DNA from 3 places in the Azospirillum sp. UFLA03-27 genome. Region 2 is predicted to be linked to each of the others. Evidence: predicted binding sites of a transcription regulator. Region 2 holds the regulator's gene; each other region holds the start of a gene.
What was found. The regulator LexA, encoded in region 2, represses DNA repair genes until DNA is damaged. The targets are predictions, from matches to a motif close to ATGTTCTANTTTGGTTC.

Region 1: recA (recombinase RecA) is a predicted target of LexA. The motif match lies at 1,782-1,798, and genes of this name have one in related genera.
Region 3: Q4I23_RS23495 (PA0069 family radical SAM protein) is a predicted target of LexA. The motif match lies at 6,119-6,135, and genes of this name have one in related genera.

What each region holds. Positions count from the first base shown of each region.
Region 1 covers NZ_JAUQTX010000393.1:171-3,679, reverse strand. Annotated here, with positions in the region: gene Q4I23_RS31260 (transporter) at 1-533, shown strand, start outside; gene recA (recombinase RecA) at 626-1,705, opposite strand; gene Q4I23_RS31250 (class I SAM-dependent methyltransferase) at 1,929-2,432, shown strand; partial or broken gene Q4I23_RS31245 (ATP-binding protein) at 2,460-3,509, opposite strand, start outside.
Region 2 covers NZ_JAUQTX010000197.1:2,876-11,303, forward strand. Annotated here, with positions in the region: gene gltX (glutamate--tRNA ligase) at 1-1,283, opposite strand, end outside; gene Q4I23_RS23900 (ComEC/Rec2 family competence protein) at 1,424-3,625, shown strand; gene lexA (transcriptional repressor LexA) at 3,651-4,349, opposite strand; gene Q4I23_RS23910 (molybdopterin molybdotransferase MoeA) at 4,506-5,723, opposite strand; gene moaC (cyclic pyranopterin monophosphate synthase MoaC) at 5,723-6,217, opposite strand; gene Q4I23_RS23920 (GNAT family N-acetyltransferase) at 6,214-6,675, opposite strand; gene trpC (indole-3-glycerol phosphate synthase TrpC) at 6,711-7,499, opposite strand; gene trpD (anthranilate phosphoribosyltransferase) at 7,496-8,428, opposite strand, start outside.
Region 3 covers NZ_JAUQTX010000190.1:5,246-13,673, forward strand. Annotated here, with positions in the region: gene Q4I23_RS23470 (mandelate racemase/muconate lactonizing enzyme family protein) at 1-271, shown strand, start outside; gene Q4I23_RS23475 (hypothetical protein) at 386-559, shown strand; gene Q4I23_RS23480 (carbonic anhydrase) at 814-1,398, shown strand; gene Q4I23_RS23485 (PAS domain S-box protein) at 1,654-4,572, shown strand; gene tyrS (tyrosine--tRNA ligase) at 4,595-5,884, opposite strand; gene Q4I23_RS23495 (PA0069 family radical SAM protein) at 6,162-7,238, shown strand; partial or broken gene Q4I23_RS23500 (tetratricopeptide repeat protein) at 7,371-8,428, shown strand, end outside.

The sequences.
Region 1 (3,509 bases), on a different contig from region 2:
CCGCCCTGCCGGCACTTGCCGTGGGCGTCCAGAACAGCGATTACACGAGCGGCATCTACAACCCGTTCCTGGCGAGCCAGTTGGCGTGGGACCTGGGGAACGGCCTCGGCGTCAGCTACCTGCTGGGCGTCTATCTGCCGGTGGGCAACAAGCTGGGCTTCGACTCGACCTCGATCAACCAGCGCCTCGGCATCAGCTACACCGCCGACGACTGGAACCTGACCGCCAACACGATCTACGGCATCCACACCCGTTCGGAATCGCGGACGCTCAACCCGGACTTCCTGAACATCGACGTCACCGCCACGAAGAATTTCGGAAAGTGGACAGTCGGCCCGGTCGGCTTCGCCTCCTGGGATTTGAACAAGCCGACCTCCACCTACCGGAAGCAGGACCAGATCGCCCTGGGTGCCCTGGCCGGCTACAACTTCGACAAGGTGATCCTGCAGGGCTACCTGACCCGCACGGTCAGCGAGACCAACTACGGCGGCAAGGACACCCGCGCCTGGGGCCGCCTGATCGTTCCGTTCTAAGCGGAACCATTTCTCCAGCTCTCCGCACAAAGAAAAGGCCCCTCTCCAGCGAACCGGAGAGGGGCCATTCTGTCGGCGACGGAACGCCCGAATCACTCCGGCGTGGCGGCCTCGCCGTCGGCCTCCGGGGTGCCCATCATGGCGTCGGCGACAAGGCCGGCGTTGCCGCGGATCTTCGCCTCGATGGCGTCGGCCGTGGCCGGGTTGTTGCGCAGGTAGTTCTTGGCGTTCTCGCGGCCCTGGCCGATCCGGGTGCCGTCGTAGCTGAACCACGCGCCCGACTTCTCCACCACGCCGGCCTGGATGCCGAGGTCGAGAAGCTCGCCCACCTTCGACACGCCCTCGCCGTACATGATGTCGAACTCGACCACGCGGAACGGCGGGGCCATCTTGTTCTTCACCACCTTGACGCGGGTCTGGTTGCCCACCACCGTCTCGCGGTCCTTGATCGCGCCGATGCGGCGGATGTCCAGACGGACGGAGGCGTAGAACTTCAGCGCGTTGCCGCCCGTCGTCGTCTCCGGGTTGCCGAACATCACGCCGATCTTCAGGCGGATCTGGTTGATGAAGATCACCAGGCAGTTCGACTTGGCGATGGAGCCGGTCAGCTTGCGCAGCGCCTGGCTCATCAGGCGGGCGTGCAGGCCGACGTGGCTGTCGCCCATCTCGCCTTCCAGCTCGGCGCGCGGCACCAATGCTGCCACCGAGTCGACCACCAGCACGTCGACGGCGCCGGAGCGCACCAGCGTGTCGGCGATCTCCAGAGCCTGCTCACCGGCGTCGGGCTGGGAGATCAGCAGCTCGTCCACGTTCACGCCCAGCTTGCGGGCATAGGACGGGTCCAGGGCGTGCTCCGCGTCCACAAAGGCGCAGGTGCCGCCGCCCTTCTGGGCCTGGGCAATGGCGTGCAGCGCCAGCGTCGTCTTGCCCGAGCTTTCCGGCCCGTAAATCTCGATGATGCGGCCGCGCGGCAGGCCGCCGATGCCCAGCGCGATGTCGAGGCCGAGAGAGCCGGTGGAAACGACCTCCGTCTCGACCGTGTTCTCGCGGGCGCCGAGCTTCATGATCGAGCCCTTGCCAAAGGCGCGCTCGATCTGCGCCAGAGCGGCATCCAGGGCCTTCTGCTTATCCATGGAATCCTTCTCGACCAAACGAAGCTGTGCGGACGACATGCCCGTCTCCCCTTGTTAGATCACATCCGCGGCCCCAGGGCCAACGATCTCACCAACGGTCATTCGGTGAGAGGGAATGTACCAGCTTTGTTCCTCTTCGCAAAGCCCTAAGTTCCGCGAATGTTCTCATCGTAAGTTAGGAACGATTCGGCGCCGTGCAACGGAATTCCAACTGCGGCGTTCAAGAGGAGATGCTCCGCCAACGCCTCCCGAAGAGCCACGCATGACGACCGTCCACTCCACGCTCGACCGCATGATCGACCGCCTCACCACCCAGCGCGTCGCCCTCGGCTGGGCCGCCGGCTGCGTTGCAGGAACCCCTGGCCTAGTGATGGAGATCGGCCTGGGAAAGGGCCGCACCTACGACCATCTGCGCAGCCTGTTCCCACCACGCGACATCCTGGTCTTCGACATGTGGGCGCGCGTTCCCGCCTCCCTGCGGCCGGACGAGGACCGGCTTTTCCTCGGCGATTTCCGGGACACGCTGCCCGCCGCGGCGGAGCGCTTCCGCGGTGCGGTTCGGCTGGCCCACGCCGACATCGGCAGCGCGCAGGAAGACGACGAGGACGGCATCCGCCAGTGGATCGGCGGGCTGGCCGAACCTTTCCTGGCGCCGGGCGCGCTCGTCCTGTCAGACCGCCCGATCGGCACCGGCCGTCACGGGTGGGAGGCTCTCGACGTTCCGGGAACGGAACGCTGGACCTATCACGGCTGGCGCGTCGGATAGACGGCGCCGCGGCCTCCCCGGCCACCGCTATTTGCCGTCCCGGATGACCTCCTTCACCTTGGAAGCCAACTGCTTCAGGGAGAAGGGCTTGGGCAGGAAGTGGGCGACCTCGACCCCGTCGATTTCGCCCAGCCGGTCCTCGGCGTAGCCGGAGATGAAGATCACCCGCATGTCGGGCCGCACCTGCCGGACATGGCGAGCCAGGGTCGGTCCGTCCATCTGCGGCATCACCACGTCGGTGATCAGCAGGTCGATGCGGTTGCCGTCCGTGCCGATCTGCTGCAACGCGGCCTCGCCGTTCTTGGCCTCCAGGACCTGATAACCCTTGTTGCGCAACGCGCGGGCGGAGAAGACGCGCACGGCGTCCTCGTCCTCCACCAGCATGATGGTGCCGGAGCCGGTCAGGTCGCTGCCGCGCCGCTCCCGCGGCTCGCCCTGGTCGGGGCGCGCCTCGCCCTTGTGGCGGGGCAGCAGAATGGTGAAGGTCGTCCCCTCCCCCTTCTCCGACTCGACCAGCACGAAGCCGCCGGTCTGGCGGACAATGCCGTAGACGGTGGACAGCCCCAGGCCGGTGCCGGACCCCACGCCCTTGGTGGTGAAGAAGGGCTCGAAGATGCGCTGGAGATTCTCCTTGGGAATGCCGCAGCCGGTGTCGATCACCTCGATGGACACGTAGTCGCCGGCCGGAATGGTCTCGTGCTCGCGGCGCTGCGCCTGTTCCACCACATGGTTGGAGGTGACGATGGTCAGTCGCCCGCCACCGGCCATGGCGTCGCGCGCGTTGACCACAAGGTTGATGATCACCTGCTCGAGCTGGTTCTGGTCCACCTTGACGTAGCCGATGTCGCGGCCGTGGAGCATCTTCAGCTCGATGTTCTCGCCGATCAGCCGGCGCATCAGGTTGCCAAGCTCGGCCAGCACATCGGTCACGCTGAGGATGCGCGGCTGCAACGTCTGCTGGCGCGAGAAGGCCAGGAGCTGCCGCACGAGGTTGGCCGCGCGGTTGGCGTTCTGCTTGATCTGCATGATGTCGCTGAAGGACTGGTCGCCCGGCTTGTGGCGCAGCAGCAGCAGATC
Region 2 (8,428 bases):
ATCTTGCCCAGCTTTTCGCCCCGCTCCTCGGCGAAGGCGCGCACCAGCCCTTCCAGGGCGGCGGCGGTGAAGTCCGCCTCGGCCTCGAAGCGGGCGGCGAGGTCGGTCAGGACGCCGCGGCCCTTCTCGTCCAGCAGCGCGGCGGCCTTCTCGTCCATCGCCAGCGGACGGGCGGCGAGGTAGAAGCGGGCGCTCTGGGCGAGATCGACCACGGTGCGGGCGCGCTGCTTCAGCCCGTTCATGGCGCGGGTCAGCAGATCGCGCTCCGACTCGGTCAGCGCGCGGCCAAGCTCGGCCTCCAGCCGCGGGGTGGCCAGACCCACGAGGCGGGCGTCGTCGGCCTGCCGCATATAGTGGGCGTTCAGGTTCTCCAGCTTGGCGAAGTCGAAGCGCGAGGGGGAGCGCCCAATGCCCTCCAGGTTGAACCACTCCACGGCCTGTTCGGTCGAAATGATCTCGTCGTCGCCGTGCGCCCAGCCGAGCCGCAGCAGGTAGTTGCGGATCGCCTCCGGCAGGTAGCCCATGTCGCGGTAGGCGTCGACGCCCAGCGCGCCGTGGCGCTTCGACAGCTTGGCGCCGTCCGGACCGTGGATCAGCGGGATGTGGCCGAATTCCGGCAGGTCCCAGCCCATGGCGTTGTAGATCTGGATCTGGCGGAAGGTGTTGGTCAGGTGGTCGTCGCCGCGGATGACGTGGGTCACGCCCATGTCATGGTCGTCCACCACCACCGCCAGAAGATAGGTCGGGGTGCCGTCGGCGCGCAGCAGGATCAGGTCGTCGAGCTGGGCGTTCTGCACCGTCACCTCGCCCTGGACGCGGTCTTTCAGGACCGTTTCGCCCTCCTGCGGCGCCTTCAGGCGGATCACCGGCTTCACGCCGGCCGGCGCCTCGGACGGGTCGCGGTCGCGCCAGCGCCCGTCGTAGCGCACCGGCTGGCCGGCCGCCTTCTGGGCGGCGCGCATCTCCTCCAGTTCCTCCGGGCTCGCGTAGCAGTAGTAGGCGCGGCCGGCGGCCAGCATCTGCTGCGCCACCTCGGCGTGGCGGTCCTTGCGGGCGAACTGGCTGACCGCGTCGCCGTCCCAGTCGAGGCCGAGCCAGGACAGGCCGTCGAGGATGGCGTCCACCGCGGCGTCCGTCGAGCGCTGGCGGTCGGTGTCCTCGATGCGCAACAGGTACGTGCCGCCGTTGCGGCGGGCGTACAGCCAGTTGAACAACGCGGTGCGGGCACCGCCGATGTGGAGAAAGCCGGTGGGCGACGGGGCGAAGCGGGTGACGACGGTCATGGGTGGCTCAATTCCAGGTTCGGCGCTGCTACAGTGCTGCGGCGGCCGAGATGCGGCGGCTGCGGTGCGACTGCGGTGGTGCGGTGGTGTAACACATTAACGGCGCCGGAGGCATTTGCCTTGCGCGCATAGGCGACAGTATGGCCCACGGGGTTGAAGAGGGCGCAGACGAAGGTTTGGTGGCGGAGGAGGGCGATGCCGGTCCTGTCCGTCGCGGCGTCGGCGCGCGCCTTTCCGCGGCGGCTCTGGAATGTCTCGCCGCGGAGCGGGAGCGCTGGGCGCTGTGGCTGCCAGTGGGGACGGGCGCGGGCGTGGCGCTGTATTTCGGCCTGCCCGCCGAGCCGCCGTTCTGGCTGGGGCCGGGCGCTGCGGTCGGTTGTCTGCCTCTGCTGTGGCTGGCGCGGCGGCGTCTGGCGCCGGTCGTTCTGCTGCTGGGGCTGTTGAGCGTCGCTCTGGGCTTCGCCGCGGCGCAACTTCACAGCGTGGTGGCGGCGGCGCCGATGCTGACGCGCGAGCTTGGACCGGTGCAGGTCACCGGGCGGGTGCTGGCGGTCGAACGGCAGCCCACCGGCACGCGGCTGATGGTCGGGGAGCCGATGGTGGAGCGGCTGGCCCCGGAGGCGACGCCGGAGCGGGTCCGCCTGTATCTGCCGGCCAAGTTGACGCCGCCGGAGGCCGGGACGGTGGTGCGGCTGCGCGCTATGCTCCACCCGCCGGCCGCCCCGGCGGAGCCAGGGGCGTTCGACCTGCAGCGGCGGGCCTATTTCGAAGGCTTCGGTGCGGTCGGCTTCGTCATGGGCGCCCCCGTCGCCCAGGAGGCCCCGCCGCCCGGAGGCTGGCGACGGGTGACCGTGGCCTTCGAGCGGGCGCGCGCCGCCATCGCCGAGCGGGTGCGCGCCGTCGTGACCGACTCCGCGGAGGCCAGCGTCACCGCCGCCCTGCTGAACGGCGACGCCGCGGCGATTCCCGAGCCGATGATGGACGCCTTCCGCGACAGCGGCCTGGCGCATCTCCTGTCCATTTCCGGCCTGCATGTGGGCATTGCCGCGGGGATCGTCTTCTGGGTGGTGCGGGCGCTGCTGGCGCTGGTTCCCTGGGTGGCGCTGCGCTGGCCAATCAAGAAGATAGCGGCGCTGGCCGGCATCCTGTCGGCGATCCTCTACACGCTGCTGGTGGGGGCGCCCTTGCCGACGCTGCGGTCGGTGCTGATGACCGGCCTCATCATGGGCGCGGTCATTGCCGACCGATCACCGATCAGCATGCGGCTGGTTGCTTTCGCTGGCATCGTCACCGTCCTCTACGACCCGGAGGGGATGCTGGGGCCGAGCTTCCAGATGTCCTTTGCGGCGGTCGTCGCCCTGATCGCTGCCTTCGAACGCTTCACGCCCTGGGCGGTGCGGCAACGGCGCGAGATGGGCTGGCTCGGCCGGGGAGCCATGACTCTGGGCGGCATCGCTTTTTCCAGCGTGGTGGCGACCGTCGCGACAACGCCATACGGGCTCTATCATTTCCAGCAGGTCGCCTTTTACGGCGTGCTGTCCAACATGGTGGCGATCCCCATCACGACGGTGTGGATCATGCCCTTCAGCCTGCTCTCCTACCTGCTGCTGCCCTTCGGGCTGGAGGGGCCGGCGGTGACGGCGATGAACTGGGGCGTCCGGCTGGTCATTGAGACGGCGGAGCGGACCGCGGCGCTGCCCGGAGCGACGGCGTTTCTGCCGGCCATGCCGGACGCCGCCATCGCGGCGGTCACGCTGGGCGGACTGTGGCTGGCCATCTGGACGGGACGCTGGCGCTGGCTGGGGCTGGTGGCCTTGGCTGGCGGGCTGGTCGCCCCGGCCGTAGCGCCGCGGCCCGACATTCTGGTGTCGGAGGACGGAACGCTGATGGCCGTGCGCGGCGCGGAGGGGATCCTCAGCCTGTCGACCGCCAGCGACGGGCGGGTCGCCAACACGTGGAGGCGGCGCGACGGCATGGAGAAGCCGGAAGAAAAAGCCGGGCAGGATGTCTGGCCGCTTGTCGGGGTGAGCCTGGACGGACGGCTGCGCTGCGACGCCTTGGGGTGCCTCTACCGTGCGCAGGGGAAGACGGTGGCGCTGCTGCGACAACCGGACGCCTTACCGGAGGATTGCGCTGTGGCCGATGCGGTGGTGACCGCAACCCCGTCGCGCGGGTGTCGGGCGCCGCTGGTCATCGATCGTTGGGGACTGCGACGGGAGGGTGCGCACACGCTCACCCTGTCGGACGAGGGCATCCGGGTGGAAACCGTCCGGGGGCAGCGCGGCGACCGCCCTTGGACGATGGGGGGAAAGCTGCCCGACGGAAAGACCGGGGCGCGCTGAACCGCCGCCCCGGAGCATCCTGCCGTCAGTACTTCCGCACCAGCCCGACGAGGCGGCCCTGCACCCGAACCCTGTCGGCACCGAAGATGCGGGTCTCGTAGGCGGCGTTGGCCGGTTCGAGCGCTACGGTGTTGCCCTTGCGGCGCAAGCGCTTCAGCGTGACCTCGGCGTCGTCCACCAGGGCGACGACGATGGAGCCGTTGTCCGCGCTGTCGCAGCGCTGGATGACCACCGTGTCATGGTCGAGGATGCCGGCCTCCACCATGGAATCGCCAGCGACTTCCAGCGCGTAGTGGTCGCCCATGCCGAGCATGGCGGCGGGAACGTCCACGAAGGCGGAACCGTCGCGCAACGCTTCGATGGGCGTGCCCGCGGCGATCCGGCCGTAGAGCGGAAGCTGCACGGATTCGGACGCCGGGTTCGCCTCGCGTCCCGTGAAGCTGAAGTCGCCCTTGATGACGTTGGGCTGGAACTTGGCGCGCGGCGGCCGGGTGCGGGCGGTCTCAAGCCCCTCCGGCAGGCGCAGCACTTCCAGCGCGCGGGCGCGGTGGGGCAGGCGGCGGATGAAGCCGCGCTCCTCCAGCCCCGTGATGAGGCGGTGGATGCCCGACTTGGACTTCAGGTTGAGAGCGTCCTTCATTTCGTCGAAGGAAGGGGACACACCGCCCTGTCCGAGCCGCTCGTTGATGAAAAGCAGCAATTCATGCTGCTTGCGCGTGAGCATTTGTGCCTCCCGGCCGGTTCCGCACTAGATATGGAACAAAAGCAAAACGTTCCATCTTGTTCTAGTTTGGTTCTTAACCCCCGTCAAGCCCTACGGATGAAATCAATCGCAAATCGACGGACAGGACTCCCAAATGGATTTCCCGTGCGGAACGGATTAAAGCGACAGGACACCGCCGCTCAGCGGGATCACCGTCACGCGGTCGCCCACGGCGGCGGCGGTTGCCTGCGGCTCGCGGACGATCAGGGCGTCGGCCCGGGCCAGCCGGGACATCATCGCGCTGTCCTGGCGCGGGAAGGGGGTGGCGACGGGCTCGCCGTCCGCTCCGGTCGACAGGGTGGCCCGTAGGAAATCGGTGCGGTCGTCGTTGGCCTTCAGCGGCGCGCCGAGCCGCGCCGCGAGCGTGGTGTTCTCGGCGGGCAACCCTTGGAGACGGCGAAGGATTGGCACCAGGAACAGCAGGGCGGCCACCCCGGTGGACACCGGATTGCCCGGCAGGCCGAGCAGCGGAACGCCGTTCGCCGTCCCGAAAATCAACGGTTTGCCGGGTTTCATGGCGACCCGGTAGAAGTCCAGCGACAGCCCGCCCAGCACGTCGCGCACATGGTCGTGCTCGCCTTGCGAGGCGCCGCCCGTGGTCACCAGCAGGTCGCAGCCGGCCGCCCCGGCGGCCATTGCGGCGAGATGCTCCGGATCGTCCTTGGCCACGCCGAGATTGTGGGCGAGCCCGCCCTGGCTGGCGACCAACGCGCACAGGCCGAGCACGTTGGAACTGACGATCTGACTCGGTCCCAGCGGATCGCCGGGCAGCGCGATCTCGTCCCCGGTGGCGAGCACGGCGATCCGTGGGCGGCGGTGGACGCGCAGCCAGGGCAGGTTGGCCGCGGCGGCCAGGGCGACGTCGCGGGCGGTGAGCAGCCGTCCCTTGGGAAGCAACTCCTCTCCGGCAGTGAAGTCCAGTCCGGCGGGGCGGATGAAGCGCCCCTCGGGCACGGCGCGCCCGACGCGCACGCGGTCCCCGGCGTCCTCGCAGTCCTCCTGCATCACCACGGCGTCGGCCCCGGCGGGCAGGGGCGCGCCGGTGAAGATGCGCACGGCCTCGCCGGTTCCGACCGATCCGGCGAAGGCGTGGCCGGCCGCGGACTCGCCGATGCGGCGCAGGTTGACCGGCGCATCCGCCGAAGCCGGGACGATGTCGGCGGCGCGGACGGCCCAGCCGTCCATGGCGGCGGCGGCGAAAGGCGGCTGGGTCAGGCGGGCGACGGCGGGCTCGGCCAGGACGCGCCCCAGCGCGTCGGGCAGCGGCACCGTCTCCGCCGGCAGGGCGGTGAAGGCGGCGAGGATGCGGGCGCGGGCTTCACCGACCTGCAGCATCAGACCGCGCTCCCCCATTCCCCGCTCTTGCCGCCGGCCTTGTGCAGCAGCTTGACCTCGGTGATGGTCATGCCCCGGTCCACCGCCTTGCACATGTCGTAGACGGTCAGCGCCGCAACTGACACGGCGGTCAGCGCCTCCATCTCCACGCCGGTCTGGCCCCTGAGCTTGCAGGTGGCGGTGATGTCCACGGCGTTGCGCTCGGGATCGCAGGTCAGGTCCACCTTGACCGAGGTCAGCATCAGCGGGTGGCACAGCGGGATCAGGTCCGGCGTGCGCTTGGCTCCCATGATGCCGGCCAGCCGGGCCACCGACAGGACGTCGCCCTTCTTGACGCCGCCCTGGAGGATGAGCGCCAGCGTTTCCGGCTGCATCAGGACGGAGCCGCGGGCGGTCGCCGTGCGTTCCGTATCCGCCTTGTCGGACACGTCCACCATGACCGCGCGGCCTTCGGCGTCGAAATGGGTGAAGCCGCTTGCGGGCTGGTCGGTCATAGGGGTTTCTCCATGAACAGGCTCAGCGGGTCCGGACCGTAGGGGCCGAACGGGGCGCAGTCGGCGAAGCCCTGCTTGCGGTAGAGGGCAATGGCCTCGTCCTGATAGACGCCGGTCTCCAGCCGCAGCAGGGACAGGCCGGCGGCGCGGGCCTCGTCCTCGATGCGTTCCAGAAGGCGGCGCCCGATCTGGCCGCCGCGCGCGGTCGGCTGGACGAACATCCGCTTGACCTCGCCATAGCCGCCCTCGGTGTCGATGCGCATGGCGCCGCAGCCGACCACGGTTCCCGAACGCCGGGCGACCAGGAAACGGATGTCCGGCTTGGCCAGCGATTGCAGGTCGAGCAGATGGTTGCTCTCCGCCGGGTATAAATCGCCCAGATAGCGGTCCAACTCCTCGATGAGCTGAACCACCTCGCCCTGGAGCGGGCTTTCACGGGCAATGGTCACGTTCGGCACGGCGTCGCTCCTCCCCATTGCTTTTTTATTTGGTGTCAGGCGAGAAGGGCGCGGGTGGCCGCGGTCACATCCTCCTGCCGCATCAGCGATTCACCGACCAGGAAACAACGCGCGCCCACAGCCGCCATGCGCGACAGGTCCGCCGGGCTGTAGAGACCGCTTTCGGCGACCAGCATCCGGTCGGCGGGCACGTGGGCCGCCAGTTCCTCGGTCGTGGCGATGTCCACAGCCAGAGTCTTCAGGTTCCGGTTGTTCACGCCGAGAAGCGGGGTCTTCAGCGCCAGCGCGCGGTCCAGTTCCTCGCGGTTGTGCACCTCGACCAGCACGTCCAGGCCCCAGGCGATGGCGGCGTCCTCGATCTCCGCGGCCTGCGCGTCGCTCAGCGCGGCCATGATGATCAGGATGCAGTCGGCGCCGAGCGCGCGGGATTCGGCGATCTGGTAGGGATCGACCATGAAGTCCTTGCGCAGGACCGGCAGGTCCACCGCGGCGCGGGCGGCCAGCAGATAGTCGTCGCAGCCCTGGAAATAGGGCTCGTCCGTCAGCACCGACAGGCAGGTGGCGCCGCCCTCGCGGTAGGCGCGGGCCAGGGACGGCGGGTCGAAGTCCGGGCGGATCAGGCCCTTCGACGGGCTGGCCTTCTTGATCTCGGCGATCAGGCCGTAGCGGCCCCCGTCCACCGTGCGGCGCAGGGCGCGGATGAAGCCGCGCGCCGGGTCGGCGCCGCGGGCGGCGTCCTCCACCGCGGACAGCGGACGGGCGGACTTGCGGGCTTGGACCAGCGCGCGCTTGTCGTCGCAGATGCGGGTCAGGACGTCGCTCATGGCGCGGCAACCGGTTCGTTGGCGATGGAGGAATTCGTGATGGACACAAGGCGCTGGAGCACGGCGCGGGCGCCGCCGCTGTCGATGGCGTGGCGGGCCTGCTCGACACCTTCCTTGAGGTCGCCGGCCTTGCCCGCCACATGCAACGCGGCGGCGGCGTTCAGCAGGACGATGTCGCGGTAGGCGCCCTGGGCGCCGTCGAACAACGCGCGGATGGCCTCCGCGTTCACGTGGGCGTCGCCGCCCTTGAGAAGCTCCGGCCGGGCGCGGAAGATGCCGGCCTGCTCCGGCTCAATCTCGAACACCGTGACCTCGCCGTCCTTGAGTTGGGCGACGGTGGTCGGGCCGGTCGTGGTGATCTCGTCCAGACCGTCGGAGCCATGGACGATCCAGGCGGCCTCCGACCCCAGCCGCTTCAGCACATGGGCCAGCGGCTCCACCCACTGCTTCGCGTAGACGCCGAGAAGCTGGCGCTTGGCGCTGGCCGGGTTGGACAGCGGACCCAGCAGGTTGAAGATGGTGCGGGTGCCCAGCTCCACGCGGGTCGGGCCGACGTTGCGCATGGCGAGGTGGTGGCGCGGCGCCATCAGAAAGCCGATGCGCGCGTCCCACAGGGCCTTGCGCACCAGCCCCATGTCGCAGTCCAGATTGACGCCCAGGGCACCCAGCACGTCGGCGGCGCCCGACTTGGACGACATGGCGCGGTTGCCGTGCTTGGCCACCGGCACGCCGCAGGCGGCGATGACGACCGCGGCTGCGGTGGAGATGTTGTAGGTGCCCGACCCGTCGCCGCCGGTGCCGCAGGTGTCGATGGTGCCGTCCGGGGCCTCCACCGGGATCGCCTTGGCGCGCATGACGCGGGCGGCCCCGGTGATCTCGTCCACCGTCTCGCCGCGCACGCGCAGCGCCATCAGGAAGCCGCCCATCTG
Region 3 (8,428 bases), on a different contig from region 2:
GCGCACGCTGGACATGCTGGCGGAGAACGGCTGGTCGAGCCGCCGCGTCGTGCCGCACGGCGGTCACCAGATGTCGCTGAACATCGCCGCCGGCCTGCATCTGGGCGGCAACGAGTCCTACCCGGACGTGTTCAAGCCCTTCTGCGGCTTCGCCGACAGCATCGCGGTCGAGGACGGGCGCGTCCGCCTGCCGGATCTGCCGGGCATCGGCTTCGAGGACAAGGCGGAGCTGTTCCGTACCATGCGCGAGGCGCTGGAGACCGGAACCTGATCCCTGGCGTCCGATTCGGCCGCACCCTGTACGGGCGGTATAGGGCGTTGACTCGCGCCGGATCGTCCTCACATGCTGTTGCGGTGTTCAACAGTTTTGAAAGGAGGTGATCCAATGTCTCATGGAGCCAAGCCGGTAGCCGTTCTGTTCGGTCTCGCTGCCCTCCTGACGGCGGGGGTCGCCAGCGCGGATTGCTCCTCCAGCCACAGCGCCAGCGCCGGCACGCAGAAGCCGGCCAGCGACACGGTCGCCACCGGCGACCGGGCTTCGGGCAGCACCCGCGGCTGATACCAGCAACGCAACACCGGCAGCACCATGCCGAACGGGCCGTTTCCCACCTGGGAAGCGGCCCGTTTCTTTTTGGCGTCCGGTGGACGGGCCGAAGGTTCTCGTTCCAGTTTGTCCATATAGTCCTGTCATCATGCTGTGCCCTTCTGGTCCGTGAAAGATTCGTTCACGAATAATGCGGTCTCGGAAGCGGTGCTGTACTGCGGTCTCCATGGGCGTTCGGCCCCACGAAACCTCAACGACGTGGAGACCTCATGCAGTACCGACAAAGCGCCGGAATTGACTTCGGCTCGCCCTGTTGCGGCGGCCTTCGGCACGACTCCCGCCGGACCTTCCTGAAGATCGCCGCGCTGGGCGCCGGGGCTGCGCTGATGGCCCCCCTGACCCTTGGCGCCGCCGGCGCCGCCCAGCCCGACGGCGAGGTGGACGCGCTTCTGCTCTCCTGCATGGATTACCGGCTGATCGACGACATCGGCCGCTACATGGACGGGCGCGGACTGACCAACCGCTACGACCATGTGATCCTGGCCGGCGCGTCGCTGGGCGCCCTGACCGACCAGAAGAAGGCGTGGGGCGAGGCCTTCTGGGACCATGTGGCGGTCGCCAGGCAACTGCACCGGATCAAGCGCGTGATGGTCATGGACCACCGCGACTGCGGCGCCTACCGGGTCTTCCTGAAAACGGACGTCGCGGCGGACCCGGACAAGGAAACCGCCGCCCACGCCGAGCAACTCCGCGCGCTGGGCGCCGCGATCAAGGCGCGGCATCCCGGTCTGGAGGTGGAACTGCTGTTGATGTCGCTCGACGGCAGCGTCGAGTCCATCGCCGAATCCGCCTGAGGACGGGCGGATAAATTCCGCGGCGCCGGGGCATCGGGCACCCGTTCCTCCGGCGCCTTTATAATTCGTATGCGAAATAGTCGGTTGAGCGCAGCCCCTCCTTTTGGTAAACGCAAGGTAAGGATGTGGCCGGCGGGGTAGCGGGACACCGCTGCCGCGGATACGACGGCGTGCGTCGGACCCGGGGTGCCGTCCGTCCCTTGGGAAGTGCAGGATTGTGCCGTTCCCTTCCGCCGTGCTGTTCCCGGGCTGCCGATGAGCATTCTCACACGCCTCGTCCTGCTTGTTCTCCTCGCCAGCATGCCGGCCATCGGCATCCTGGCCCACAACAGCCTGACCGCCATCGAGGCGGGGGAGCGGCAGGCCGAGGCCGAGGCCCGCCGCCTTCTGACCCTGATCCAGGACGAGCAGCAGCGGGTCGTGGAGGGCATGCGCGGCGTGCTGGTGACGGTGGCCGAAATGGCGCCGCGGCTGGCCGCCGACCCGCAGCAATGCTCGACGACATTGAACCGCCTGCGCGGCCGGCTGCCGCGTGTGAAGGGCATCGCCCTGACCGATCTCGACGGTTCGGTCCGCTGCGCCAGCGACGCCAAGCTGAACGGTCTGATGGTAGCGGCGCTGCCGCACATCCGCATGGCGCTGTACGGGCAGGGCTTCGTCGTCGGCGACTATGCGGTGCGGCGGCTGGACGGACGCCCCGTGCTGCCCTTCGCCGCCCCCTACGCCGACGGGACGGGCCGCATGGCGGGGGTGGTCTCCATCGCGCTCGACGCCGGATGGCTGCGCGAGTATCTGGCGGAAAAACCGTTGCCGCCAAACGCCATGCTGGTGCTCGCCGACCGCAACGGCACCGTGCTGGGCCGCTTTCCCGACAGCGACGACCAGCGGGTGGGCAAGCCGCTGCCCGGACCGCTGATGGCCCTGCTGAGCGCACCGTCCGAAGGTGTCGCCGAAATGCCCGGCCTGGATGGCGAGCCGCGGATCCTGGCCTATGCCCCGGTGGACCAGAAGGTCCGCGAGCTGTTCCTGGCGGTCGGGCTGGACCGGACGGAGGCGCTGCGCCCCGTCACCGCCGCGGCCGAGCGGAGCGCCTTCCTGCTGGCGCTGGCGGCGGCGCTCTCCCTGGCCGCGGCCTGGATGGGCGCGCGCCTGTTCGTGCTGCGCCCGGTGGCCCGGTTGAAGCGGGTGGTGGAACGCTGGAGCGCCGGGGACCGGGGCGCGCGGATCGGCCGGCCGGGCGACCGTTCGGAGATCGGTGCGCTGGGCCTTGCCTTCGACGCGATGGCGCAGGAGCTTCAGGCGCGGGAGCAGGCCCGCGACGCCGCCCACGCCGCCGAACACCGCATGGCCGCGATCCTCGCCGCCTCCACCGACGCGGTGGTGGAGCTGGACCATGAGGGCCGCGTGACCTTTGCCAACGAGAAGGCGGCGCGCCTGTTCGGCGACGGCGGGGACCTCGTGGGGCACGTCTTCGTGGCTTTGCTGCCGCCCGGCGTGGCCGAGCCCTTCACCGCGCGCTTCCGCGACGCTCTGGACCGGAGGGAGCCGGTGGAATTCGAAATCCGGCTGGTCGGTGACGAGAAACGGGCCGGTGGCGACTGGTACGCCCTGCGCCTGTTCGCCACCGGCGACCGGCTGGCTGTCTACGCCCAGGACGTGACCCGCCGCAAGGAGGACGAACGGGCGATCCGGCGGGCCGTGGAGCGTCACCGCTCCCTGCTGGAAACCGCCGCCGACGCGATCCTTCTGGTGGACGCCAAGGGCACGGTGCACACCTACAACCGCGGTGCGGAGCGCATTTTCGGCCATCGCCCGGCCGACGCGGTCGGGACGGACGTGTGCCGCCTGATCCCCGGCGGCCTGATTGCTGAGCCCCTCAGCCCGGACCGGCTGGCCGACGGCGTCGCCCGCGAGGTCGAAGGGCGGCGGCGCGACGGGCTGGCGGTGCCGCTGGAGCTGTCGCTGTCGGCCTGGAGCGACGGCGGCGACCGCTTCTTCACCGCCATCCTGCGCGATATTACCGAGCGCAAGCGCACCGAATCGGCGCTGCGCCGCGCCAAGGACCAGGCGGAGCGGGCCAACAGGGCGAAGTCGCGCTTCCTCGCCGCCGCCAGCCACGACCTGCGCCAGCCGGTGCAGTCGCTGTTCTTCCTCACCTCGGCTCTGGGCGAGCAGACACGGGGCGGGGCGGGCCACGACACACTGAAGACCATGCAGCAGGCGCTGGAGGCGCTGAAGCGCCTGCTCGACGGGTTGCTGGACATCTCCAAGCTCGACGCCGGGGTGGTCGAGCCGGTGACCACCACCGTGGCGATCCAGCCCCTCTTCGAGCGCCTCGCCGCCGAATACGCGCCGGAGGCGGCGCGGCGCGGCCTGACCCTGCGCGTTGTTCCGACCACGCTCCATGCGCGCAGCGACCCCATGCTGCTGGAGCGGGTCATCCGCAACCTGCTGGACAACGCGCTGCGCTACACCGGACGCGGCGGGGTTCTGCTGGGCGTGCGGCGGTCGCGCCGCCGCTTCCACATCGCCGTGTGCGACAGCGGCGCCGGCATCCCGCCGGACCGCCAAGAGGATATCTTTGAAGAGTTCACCCAGCTCGGCAACCCGGAGCGCGACCGCGAGAAGGGGCTGGGCCTCGGCCTCGCCATCGTGCGGCGGCTGTGCGCTCTGCTCGGCCATTCCGTGGCCCTGCGGTCGCGGCCGGGCAGCGGATCGACCTTCCTGGTCACCGTGCCCACCGCCGAGCCGCCGCGGCCCGCCGTGACGACGGTTCCCGCCGTCGGCCGAACGAAGGGCGGGGGGTGCCGGCTCGTCCTGATCATCGACGACGAGGTGATCATCCTGATGGGGCTGCGCGCCATGCTGGAGGGCTGGGGCTATGAGGTCATCGCCGCCACCGCCGGGGACGAGGCGATCCGCCTGCTCGACGAGGCCGGGCGGCGGCCGGACGTCATTCTGGCCGACTACCGGCTGCGCAACGGCAAGACCGGGCCGGAGGCGTTGCGCGCCATCCACGCCCATTGCGGGGCGTCGATTCCCAGCATCATCCTGACCGGCGACACCGCCCCCGAACGCATCGTCGAGGCCCAACGCAGCGGCTTCGCCATCCTGCACAAGCCGGTGTCGTCCCATCACCTGAAGCAGGTGGTGGCCGAAGCCGGGGGCCGCTGAGGGCGCCCGGCTCCGGCTCTGCTCACCGAACCCGGACCAGCGCGTGGCGCTTGCGGCCGGCGGACAGGCGGATCAGCCCGTCCCCGTCCTGGTCTGTGCCGTCGAGGTCCGCCAGGGTCAGCAGCGCCGCCTCGTCGGTGATGGGGGTGCCGTTCACCCGCGCCCCGCCGTCGCGGATCAGCCGCCGCGCCGCGCCCTTGGACTCGGCCAGCCCGGCGGCGGCCAGCAGGTCGGCCAGTCGGACGCCGACGGTGAGGTCGGCATGGGTGGCCTCCACCGTCGGCAGGCCGCCGCCGGCCCCGGCCTCCTCGAAGACCCGGCGGGCCGTCTCCCCGGCCTCGGCGGCGGCCGCTGCGCCATGGCAGAGGGATGTCGCCTCATGGGCGAGGACCTTCTTGGCCTCGTTGATCTCCGATCCCTGGAGCGCCTCCAGCCGGGCGATCTCGTCCAGCGGCAGCTCGGTGAACAGGCGCAGGAAGCGGCCGACGTCCGCATCCTCCGTGTTGCGCCAGAACTGCCAAAAGTCGTGCGGGCTGCGCCGGTCGGCGTTCAGCCACACCGCCCCCGCCGCCGTCTTGCCCATCTTGGCGCCTGACGCGGTGGTCAGCAGCGGCGTGGTCAGGCCGAACAGCTCCGTCCCGTCGACGCGGCGGGCCAGCTCGATCCCGTTGACGATGTTGCCCCACTGGTCCGACCCGCCCATCTGCAGCCGGCATCCGTGGCGGCGCGACAGCTCCAGGAAGTCGAAAGCCTGGAGGATCATGTAGTTGAACTCCAGGAAGGTCAGCGGCTGCTCGCGGTCGAGCCGCAGCTTGACGGAATCGAAGCTCAGCATCCGGTTGACGGTGAAATGGCGCCCGATGTCGCGCAGCATCGGGATGTAGCGCAGCTCGTCCAGCCAATCGGCGTTGTTGACCATCGCCGCGCCGTTCGGCTCTTCGCCGCCGAAGGACAGGTATTGGGCGAAGGCCCGGCCGATGCCGGCCATGTTGGCGGCGATCTGCGCGTCGTCCAGCATGGGGCGGCTGGTGTCGCGGAAGCTGGGGTCGCCGATGCGCGTGGTGCCGCCGCCGATCAGCACGACGGGCCGGTTGCCGGTCTTCTGGAACCAGCGCAGCACCATGATCGACACCAGATGCCCGACATGCAGGCTGTCCGCCGTGGCGTCGAAGCCGATGTAGGCGCCCACCGGCCCCTGGCACAGCAGGGCGTCGAGGCCCGACAGGTCGCTGCCCTGGTGCAGGAATCCGCGCTCGTCGAGCACGCGCAGGAAGTCGGACTGGAAGGGGCTGGAAGCGGCGGGGGTCGCCATGGTGCTGATCTCCGGAAGGGAAGGGCCGCGTCCCGGGGATCATCTGTCGAAGCACATGCCGCCGGTCAGCGGCGGCATGGTTCATATGGTCAAGACTGAACGCGCCGCCCTATGGGAGCAGCGTATAATAGCGGCTGAAGTGGTGCGTGCGCGTCGTCATGACCGGGAAGCTAGGCGTGCGGGGGCAGGCCGTCAAGGGCGATCGGTTCCCGCCCGCGTCCAAAGGAAGGATGATTGTTCGCTTTACGTTCTATTTCCGCGCCGCTATTCTCCTCCCATGGACGAGATTCCGCGGCAGGCCCTGAAAGGACGGGGGGCGATCAGCAACGTGACCTCCCGTTACGAGCGGGAGACCCGGGTGCTGGCCGACGACGGCTGGGGCGAGAACGAAGCGCTGACGGAGACCGTCCCGACCCAGGTCTTCGACGACACGGCCCGTTCGGTCCTGTCGAAAAACACGTCGCCCGACGTGATCTTCGAACGGTCGGTGAATCCCTATCGGGGGTGCGAACACGCCTGCATCTATTGCTTCGCCCGCCCCACCCACGCCTATCTCGGCCTGTCGCCGGGGCTGGATTTCGAGACGAAGATCTTCCGCAAGGTGCGGGCGGCGGAGTTGCTGGCGGCGGAACTGCGAGCCAAGTCCTACCGTTGCCAGCCGCTGGCGCTCGGCGCCAACACCGATCCCTACCAGCCCATCGAGCGGGAGCAGCGCATCACCCGCGCCGTGCTGGAGGTCTGCCGCGACTTCAACCAGCCGGTGATGATCATCACCAAGTCGGCGCTGGTCCTGCGCGACCTCGACATCCTCGCGCCGATGGCGGCCAAGGGGCTGGTCAACGTCGCGCTGTCGGTCACCACCCTCGACCGCGACCTCGCCCGCCGCATGGAACCACGGGCCAGCACGCCGCAACGGCGCCTCGCCGCCATGCGCGACCTGACGGCGGCCGGCGTGCCGGTGGCGGTGCTGGCCAGCCCGATGATCCCAGGGCTCACCGACCATGAACTGGAAGCCATCCTGACGGCGGCGGCGGCGGCCGGGGCGACGCAGGCCAATTACATCCTCCTGCGGCTGCCGTTGGAAATCGCCGATCTGTTCGAGGAATGGTTGCGCGAGCACGCGCCCAACCGCGCCGAACGGGTGCTCAGCCTGATCCGCCAGTGCCGCGAGGGGGAATTGTACCAGTCCCAGTTCGGCAGTCGCATGAAGGGCTCCGGCCCGGTGGCGGAGCTGCTGTCGAAGCGTTTCAAGCTGGCTTGCCGGCGCCTGGGGCTCAACGTCCGCGACGCCGCCCTCAACTGTGCCGACTTCAAGCCCCCTCCAGCACTTGGCGATCAACTGACCATGTTTTGACCGTTCCGTCTTGCACAGGGGCGATCCGGCCCGCTCCGAGTTGATCGGGCGGCCGTCGCTGGGCTACCTTCGGCCGCCCGGACACGCGTCTGAAATCCGGGTCGCGCTTCGAAGGTCGAGGGAGACGGGGTGATGGCCACGATCGGTGAAGTCCTGGCCATCGCCTTCGACGAGCATCGCGCCGGCCGCGTTTCCGAGGCGGCCGTTCTCTATCGCCGGGTCCTGAAAGCCGACCCGGCGAATCCCAACGCCTTGTATCTGCTCGGGATGGCCGTTTGGCAGAGCGGCCGGCCAGCGCCATGCCTGATTCTGATCGGGCGCGCGCTTCGGCTCATTCCCGGCTGGATCGAGGCGCGCGTCAACCGGGCCATCATCCTGGAGAAGGCCGGCCATACCGCACAGGCCACCGCCGACTGGCGGCGGCTGACCCTCTTCGATCCGGGGCAGCCGAAGGCTTGGCGCAATCTCGGCGACGCCTTCCAGGCCCAGGGCGACGCCGGGACACCGCAAGCCATTCAAGCGCTGCGCCATGCCGCCCGCCTCGACCCCGGTTTGGCTGAGGTTCACCACGATCTGGGGGTGGTGCTCCGCCGTGCCGGCCAACTCGATGAGGCGGTGGACAGCCTGATCCGCGCCATCGCGGTCAGGGCCGATCTGGCGCCCGCCCACATGAGCCTGAGCAACACCCTGCTCGAGCGCGGCGATGACGCCGCGGCCCAGGCCAGCCTGCGGCGCGCGCTGGCTCTCGGCCCGGCCAGTCCGGAATACTGGTACAATTTCGGCAACGCCCTGTACGCCCATGGGGATCCCCTGGGGGCTCTGCGCGCCTACCGGCGGTCGGCGCGGCTGGGGCTCGCCCTCGCCCATCTGCGGGTGGCGACGGTGCTGAGCGATCTGGGCCGCTTGGCGGAGGCCCAGGCGGAACTGATCGAAAGCCTGCCGATCCCCGGCGTCGATGTGTCCCTCAGCATCGAATTGCTGAGCAACCTCTTCCTGCGCAGCGACCGGCGGACCGAAGGGCGGGCGTTCTTCACCCGGCTGGCCTCGACGCCGCTCGGCGGCGTGGTCTATCGCGGGGAATGCCTGACCGCGCTCGCCGCGTTCGATCTGCGGGACGGCGCCCCACACGCCGCCCGCGACCGGCTGGCTCCGGTCCGCGGCGACAACGGCTGGTTCTTCACCGTAAAGTC